One region of the Bacillus sp. NMTD17 genome, then DNA from elsewhere that is predicted to be linked to it. Evidence: riboswitches for the same ligand, from Rfam matches in the RefSeq annotation. Region 1 holds a riboswitch; each other region holds the start of a gene.
The links. Region 1 has a riboswitch for thiamine pyrophosphate ahead of tenA (thiaminase II). Riboswitches for the same ligand answer to the same signal wherever they lie in the genome.

Region 1 (2,207 bases):
GTCAGGTGTCAATCCACCGATCGCCACCACAGGAATAGACAGTGAAGATGTCAGTTCTTTCACAAGCTGTACGCCTCTTGCCTGAAGTCCTGGTTTACAAGTGGTGTCATATACGTGCCCAAACATGACATACTCTGCTCCATTTTTCTCCGCTGCTTTCGCTTCTTCTATCGAATGAACAGAGACACCTGCATGAAGGTGAGGGAATTTTTGCCGCAGCTCTTTTGGCGAAAAGCTATGGCCTGGGAGATGTACCCGGTGAATATTGGTGAGCAGTGCAACGTCTACTCTGTCGTTGATGATGAGCTTCTCTTTCGGTACACCTTCTAAAAAGAGTCTTTTCACGAGATCAACAAGCTCACTTGCTGTTTTAGACCGTTCCCGGATATGAATAAAATCCACTTCAGGTGCGATGGCTTTTATTTGTTTGATCAGTTCATCCGCAGGAAGCGAATCATTTGTCACTGCGTGGAGTTCCATTTGCACCAACCCCATCTAAGCATGCTGTTTGCCATGTTTCTTTTTGATACGCCATTTCCCAGAAATGGTACTCGTAATAGCTTGAAATCACAAAATTTTCTTTCATATTGGCCCGTACTTGTTCTGACGCTTTTTCGGCTAGTTCATCAAAGCGGTTGACCTGTTCAAAGACGAGCTCCTTAAACCAATCCCCTCCATATGTCAAAATCCATTCCTGATAAATCGGATGGTCAGGTGTGGTTTGTTTTAGCTTTTCACCCACCTCATAATATAGCCAGTAGCACGGCAATAACGCGGCTAAAATCTCTTCAAATCGCCCGCTTTTCACAGATCGGTACATATGAGAGGTATACGCATAAGCAGTCGGAGAAGGCTTAAAGTTCTCGATGGCTTCATCTGAAATCTGCAAAAGCTCTGTGAACTTTCTATGCAGCGACAGCTCTGCTTCATACGTACCCTGCGCATGATACGCCATTCTGCCCGTCGTATGTAAGTCCTCACTAATCGCTGCGCCATATGCTTGCACCTTTGCAAAATGAGTTAAATAATATGAATCCTGCATCACATAATACGTGAAACGATCGAGTGAAAGCGTGCCATCTCCAATCCCTTTGACAAATGGGTGTGTGAAGCTTCCATTCCACCATGTTGCTGCTGCTTCTTTACATTCAGTTGAAAACGTCATGTTTCTCTCCTCCTGTTTTTCCATATAAAAAAGCCACTTTCCGCGTGGAAAGTGGCTTGGAATTTGTAAAAAGCATAGTCAAAAACCGCACCACTTCCCTACGCAGGTATGAACCTGTTCAGGTAATGAGGGTCTAAAAGTCGACACTTTTATCTCAGCCCTTTTAAAGGACTCCCCTAGTGGATCAAATATATGATGTTGTACTTCTATCTTAATCAGGAATTGTTCATTGGTCAAGGGTTCATTCTTACTCTAATTGGGCTCTTAGTCCTGCCACATACTCACGAGAGCCTGACACAAGCACACGGTCGCCGCTTCTAAGCGTGGTATCTCCATGTGGTACTAAGCTGTCTACCCCTCTGAAAATACGGACAAAGACCAAATCACCGGTAAACGGAAATTCCCTCAGCATGACATTGTGATAACGATGATTGTTCATTTGAATTTGATACAAAGAAGTATCCTCATTTGTTAATAATCGAATCGCATCCGGTGCTTCAATCAAGGCTCTTAGCACCGTTTTAGATGATAGGAAATTAGAAAACGTATCAATGCCTGCTTCCTTCAATGTCAGCTCTGTCTCAGCTTTGTTGACACTAGCAATGACTTGTTTCGCTCCTTCTTCCTTTGCAAATAAAGCAATTTCCTTATTTTTCGTCTCACTGCCTGTTGCGACGACGAGGACATCCTCCTGGCCAACGCCTGCCTTTCGCAGCGTCTCATCGTCGTACTCTTCAATCGATTCGACTTCAAAGATGGAGTCAGCAAGCAGCGCTTCTTTATTTTCTTGAAAGACATGTAAAATCCGAATATCATATTCATCCTGATGTAAATCAAGTGTGACAGGTAAGGTCAGCTGATTTGCACCAATAAAGGTCACACGTTTTTTATGGCTCGCAGCTTGTTCTTTTTTAAACAGCGCTTTAAACCAAACAGGCGTTAAAATACTCGTGAGTACCGCGACTAGAATCAGCGCTCCAGACATTTTATGGTCAATGACTCCGAGCCGCTCCCCTATCGTCGCAGCTGCAATGACGAGTGA
Region 2 (2,207 bases), on a different contig from region 1:
AGGTGAATGCAAAAAACCCGCCCAATTTCACAGGGGCTGTGTCCCTATCGTCAACCTTACAATACTTTGTAGCTGAGTATGCAAATGGGGATGTATTTGCCAATGGCGCAAAAGTATACAACAAGCAATCGAAGACAGCAGATTATGAATGGGAGCGTGTATTTTATTTCTCTTATGATGGTAAATACGAACAAAGAACCCATTCGATTTCAAGTGTAAAAGTGAAAAGCATTTCCGCTCCAGTGTCGTACTCAGCGCCTTATGCAAGCTCCTCAGAGGCCATTCTCGTCTACTTAGATGTGGAGACATTGTTTATGTACCATCAATCTTCATATGCAAGCGGTCAATATTACCACGATACCTTTGTAGATACACTTGGCAAGAAAACGCCAAGGTATTTAGATATTGATGATATGACAAATTACGGCGATCATATTTTAGCTGTTGATTTGAAAACAGGAAAGCCAATTGATTTCTTCAGTGTCCTTAATTTTTACTATGCCGCAGGGATCGAGAAGCTGCCAACGATCAAAACATTGAATTAAGAAAGGTGGTTGACATCAAATCACCACATGTGTAGAGTAAAGATAATTAAATGACAAAAGTCCACTAGGGGAGTCATGTATGACTGAGACAAGAAGAAATCTTGGACCCTTTGAACCTGATCTAGTTCGTACTAGCGGAGGGAAGTGGAGCTGGACCTTGTCTTATTCATGATTGAATCGATAAGAAGGCCGCTCCATTTGGGGTGGCTTTTTCATTTATTCAACTGAAGAAGAGGAGGCTTTTTTTATGACGTTTTCAGCGCAATTAAGAAAAGAAGCAGAAACATTATTTGAAGCCATTTATCAGCATCCGTTTGTCAGAGGCCTGGCAGCAGGAAAGCTGGAAAAGGAACAGATCATTCATTACGTCAAACAAGATGCAGAATACTTACATGCATTTATTAAAATTTATGCAGCGGCTCTAAGCAGATGTACAGACAAAGAAGATATTGCCTTTTTCCATCAACAGATTGCGTTTGTACTAGATAGTGAGACGCACCCTCATCAAAATCTTTGCCGAGTGGCAGGTGTATCGTATGATGAGCTCCAAGGAGCTTCATTGGCTCCGAGTGCTCATCACTATATTCATCACATGCTGCAAGTCGCCCAGGAAGGCACGCTTGGGGAAATCATTGCTGTCCTGCTTCCATGTCCTTGGACATATTGGGAAATTGGAAAACGAATGCTCTCAGACGTGCAGCCTGACCCGTCACATCCGTTTTATGAGTGGATCACGTTTTATGGAGGGTTAACCGACTCTATTACAGTGGAGCTTTGCAAGCGGCTCGATCAGCTGGCGGAAGGAGCAAGTGAGAAGGAAAAGGAAAAAATGAAACAGCACTTTATCTTAAGCTGTCAGCTTGAGTACAAGTTTTGGGAAATGGCGTTTACGGTGGAAGAGTGGCCAGTTCCATTGCAGGTGCATTCATCATGACATGGAAGATGAAAGAAGTCGTCCTTGCTGTCATTTTATCCGTTGCGTGCGGTGTCATCTATTTAGGATGGTCCACACTTTACTTACCAATTACAGCACTAGTTGGCCCAGCAGGAGGCAACATCATGTTTGGCATTTGGGTGATTGCCAGTCCAATCGTCGCGTATATCATCCAAAAGCCGGGAGCTGCCCTGATTGCAGAAACAGCCGCTGCCGCTGTGGAATTACTGACAGGCAGCCACTTTGGTCTTTCAGCCCTGCTGATTGGTGTATGCCAAGGGCTTGGGGCAGAAATCGCCTTTGCTCTTTTTGGTTATAAACGATATCGCATGTGGACACTGATGCTGTCAGGTGCCTTTGCAGCTGTTGGAGCAATGGCATATAGCCTCGTTGCAAATGGCTTTGGTTATTACACGCCTCAAGTTTTACTCATCACACTGATGACTCAAATCATCAGCGGGATGATACTGGGCGGATGCTTAGCGAAAGTTGTGGTCGACGCATTATCCAAAACCGGTGTACTGAATCAATATGCCATCATGAAAGAAAAACGAAACAAAGGTGAACAGCATGGATTCATTTCTCGCGTGCAATAATCTCACTGTCCGTTTTTATGAACAGCCTCAGCCTGTTTTGCATCAAATCTCTCTTTCCATTCAAAAAGGAGAAAAGGTGCTTATTTTAGGACCAAGCGGGAGCGGTAAATCCACACTCATTTCAGTTCTGGC
Region 3 (2,207 bases), on a different contig from region 1:
AGCCGATCATGGCCGCACCGATGGCGGATGTAATGTGATCATATCCCGGGGCAATATCTGTTGTAAGAGGCCCTAACGTATAAAATGGTGCCTCTTTGCAAATCTCCATTTGCTTGTCCACATTCTCTTTGATTTTATCCATCGGAACATGTCCAGGCCCTTCAATCATCACCTGTACATCATGTTTCCAAGCGATCTCTGTCAATTCACCTAACGTTTCAAGCTCTGCAAACTGCGCCTCATCATTGGCATCAGCAATCGAGCCTGGTCTCAGACCGTCTCCAAGTGAAAAAGCAATATCATACGTTTTCATAATCTCACAAATGTCTTCGAAGTGGGTATAGAGGAAATTCTCTTGATGATGGGCAAGACACCACCTTGCCATAATGGCACCGCCTCTTGAAACAATTCCGGTCACCCGATCGACTGTCAGCGGAATATACCTTAACCTCACGCCCGCATGAATCGTGAAGTAGTCTACTCCTTGCTCTGCTTGTTCAATTAATGTGTCTCTGTACACGTCCCACGTCAAATCTTCTGCCACTCCATTTACTTTTTCAAGCGCCTGATAAATGGGAACGGTTCCTACTGGGACTGGGCAATTCCGTATGATCCATTCTCTCGTTGTATGAATGTCCTTTCCTGTAGACAGGTCCATCATGGTGTCTGCACCCCATCTGATCGCCCATGTCATCTTTTCTACCTCTTCATCAATGGATGATGTCACAGCTGAATTGCCAATATTCGCATTGATTTTGACGTGAAAATGCCTTCCAATAATCATCGGTTCACTTTCAGGATGGTTAATATTCGCTGGAATGACTGCTCTTCCGCTGGCTACCTCCTCTCTCACAAACTCAGGGCTTAGCTCTTCTCTTAACGCGATAAACTCCATTTCAGGCGTAACAATACCTTTTTTTGCATAATGCATTTGCGTCACACAGGCACCTTGTTTTGCGCGGAGCGGCTCATGATGAAAATCAGTATGAACATGATGAAAGGACTCTTTTTCCTTAGAACGATATCCGTTATCTTCTGGTTTCACATGGCGCCCTTCATAGCTTTCTGTATCCCCTCTTTCTTCGATCCATGCTGCCCTAAGGCGTTTTAATCCCTTAGTGACATCAATATGGGCTCTCTCATCGGTGTACGGTCCACTCGTATCGTACACACGAATCGGTTCATTTTGAATGTTCCCCGCCTGTGTCACAGTTTTTGAGAGGGCAATCTCCCTTTTTGGCACTAAAATGTCAGGTCTTGATCCTTTCTCATACACCTTTCGGCTGCCGTCAAAGCTTGATAATAAGGATTGAGTTGTTGGGGTATTTTTCTTTTCTTTCATTTGCTGTTCTCTCCTTCTCTTCTTGTCACCGGACAGGATGGAATCAGCACCAGCAAAAAAACCAGGCTCTATGAACAGAACCTGGTTTCGTCGACAGAAATAAACATGAATGTCATTCATATGACCCATGTATCATCTTCAACTTCCCCACGCTGGTACGAGCCAGATCAGGTCCAAAGGGTTAAGAAGCATACACTTCTCTCTCAGCCCAACTGCGGGCACCCCTAGTCACATTTATTGATTTCCACAACAGTGTAGCATAGAGATGCCATGAAAAAAAGAAGTTTTAGGAAAATAGTTCCTTTCCACTACAAAAGAGATACAGCAAGCTTGATATGCACCTTTATATACATCATCTCTCCCAATCATTCGATAAAATATGAAATAATCATTGATCCTTTTCTCCTATTATGTATAGTTAATCTAAACTGAGAATTTTTATACAAATTTTCCCAAAGGAAGTTCTAGTCGATTGCAAACATTTCTCGCATTTATCGTCGTAGGATTGTCAATTCCTCTGCCAGTTGGAGCGATCACGGTTGAAATGACAAAAAGGGATTAAAAAACGGATTCTTTCATGGATGCTGAATTTGCTCAGTTTTTATCACTGCCATTTGTCCAAATCCCGCTCTGGCTGATCGGAGCAGTATTCTTAATAATTCGGATCAAGACATCCATTTAGCTGGCGAAAAAGTCAATAAATCATTCGCAAAAACGTACAGAAACGGCTTGCTTGTTGCGGTGTCCCCTGGAAACCTTGTGTTCTGGGTTTCAGTATTCGGTGCTGTACTGGCAGATGCATATCCAAAAACAGATTCATCTGAATTTATGCTGGCTTCAGGCGGTATTTTGGCAGGGATTCTCC

Region 2: another riboswitch for thiamine pyrophosphate. It lies ahead of tenA (thiaminase II); the one in region 1 lies ahead of tenA (thiaminase II).
Region 3: another riboswitch for thiamine pyrophosphate. It lies ahead of thiC (phosphomethylpyrimidine synthase ThiC); the one in region 1 lies ahead of tenA (thiaminase II).

Annotation. Positions count from the first base shown of each region.
Region 1 covers NZ_PVRH01000002.1:581,604-583,810, forward strand. Annotated here, with positions in the region: gene tenI (thiazole tautomerase TenI) at 1-480, opposite strand, end outside; gene tenA (thiaminase II) at 455-1,165, opposite strand; TPP riboswitch at 1,244-1,353, opposite strand; gene C6347_RS08140 (monovalent cation:proton antiporter family protein) at 1,413-2,207, opposite strand, start outside.
Region 2 covers NZ_PVRH01000001.1:175,264-177,470, forward strand. Annotated here, with positions in the region: gene C6347_RS00830 (hypothetical protein) at 1-545, shown strand, start outside; TPP riboswitch at 602-705, shown strand; gene tenA (thiaminase II) at 793-1,479, shown strand; gene C6347_RS00840 (ECF transporter S component) at 1,476-2,075, shown strand; gene C6347_RS00845 (ABC transporter ATP-binding protein) at 2,050-2,207, shown strand, end outside.
Region 3 covers NZ_PVRH01000005.1:192,372-194,578, reverse strand. Annotated here, with positions in the region: gene thiC (phosphomethylpyrimidine synthase ThiC) at 1-1,342, opposite strand, end outside; TPP riboswitch at 1,470-1,578, opposite strand; partial or broken gene C6347_RS15195 (lysine transporter LysE) at 1,815-2,207, shown strand, end outside.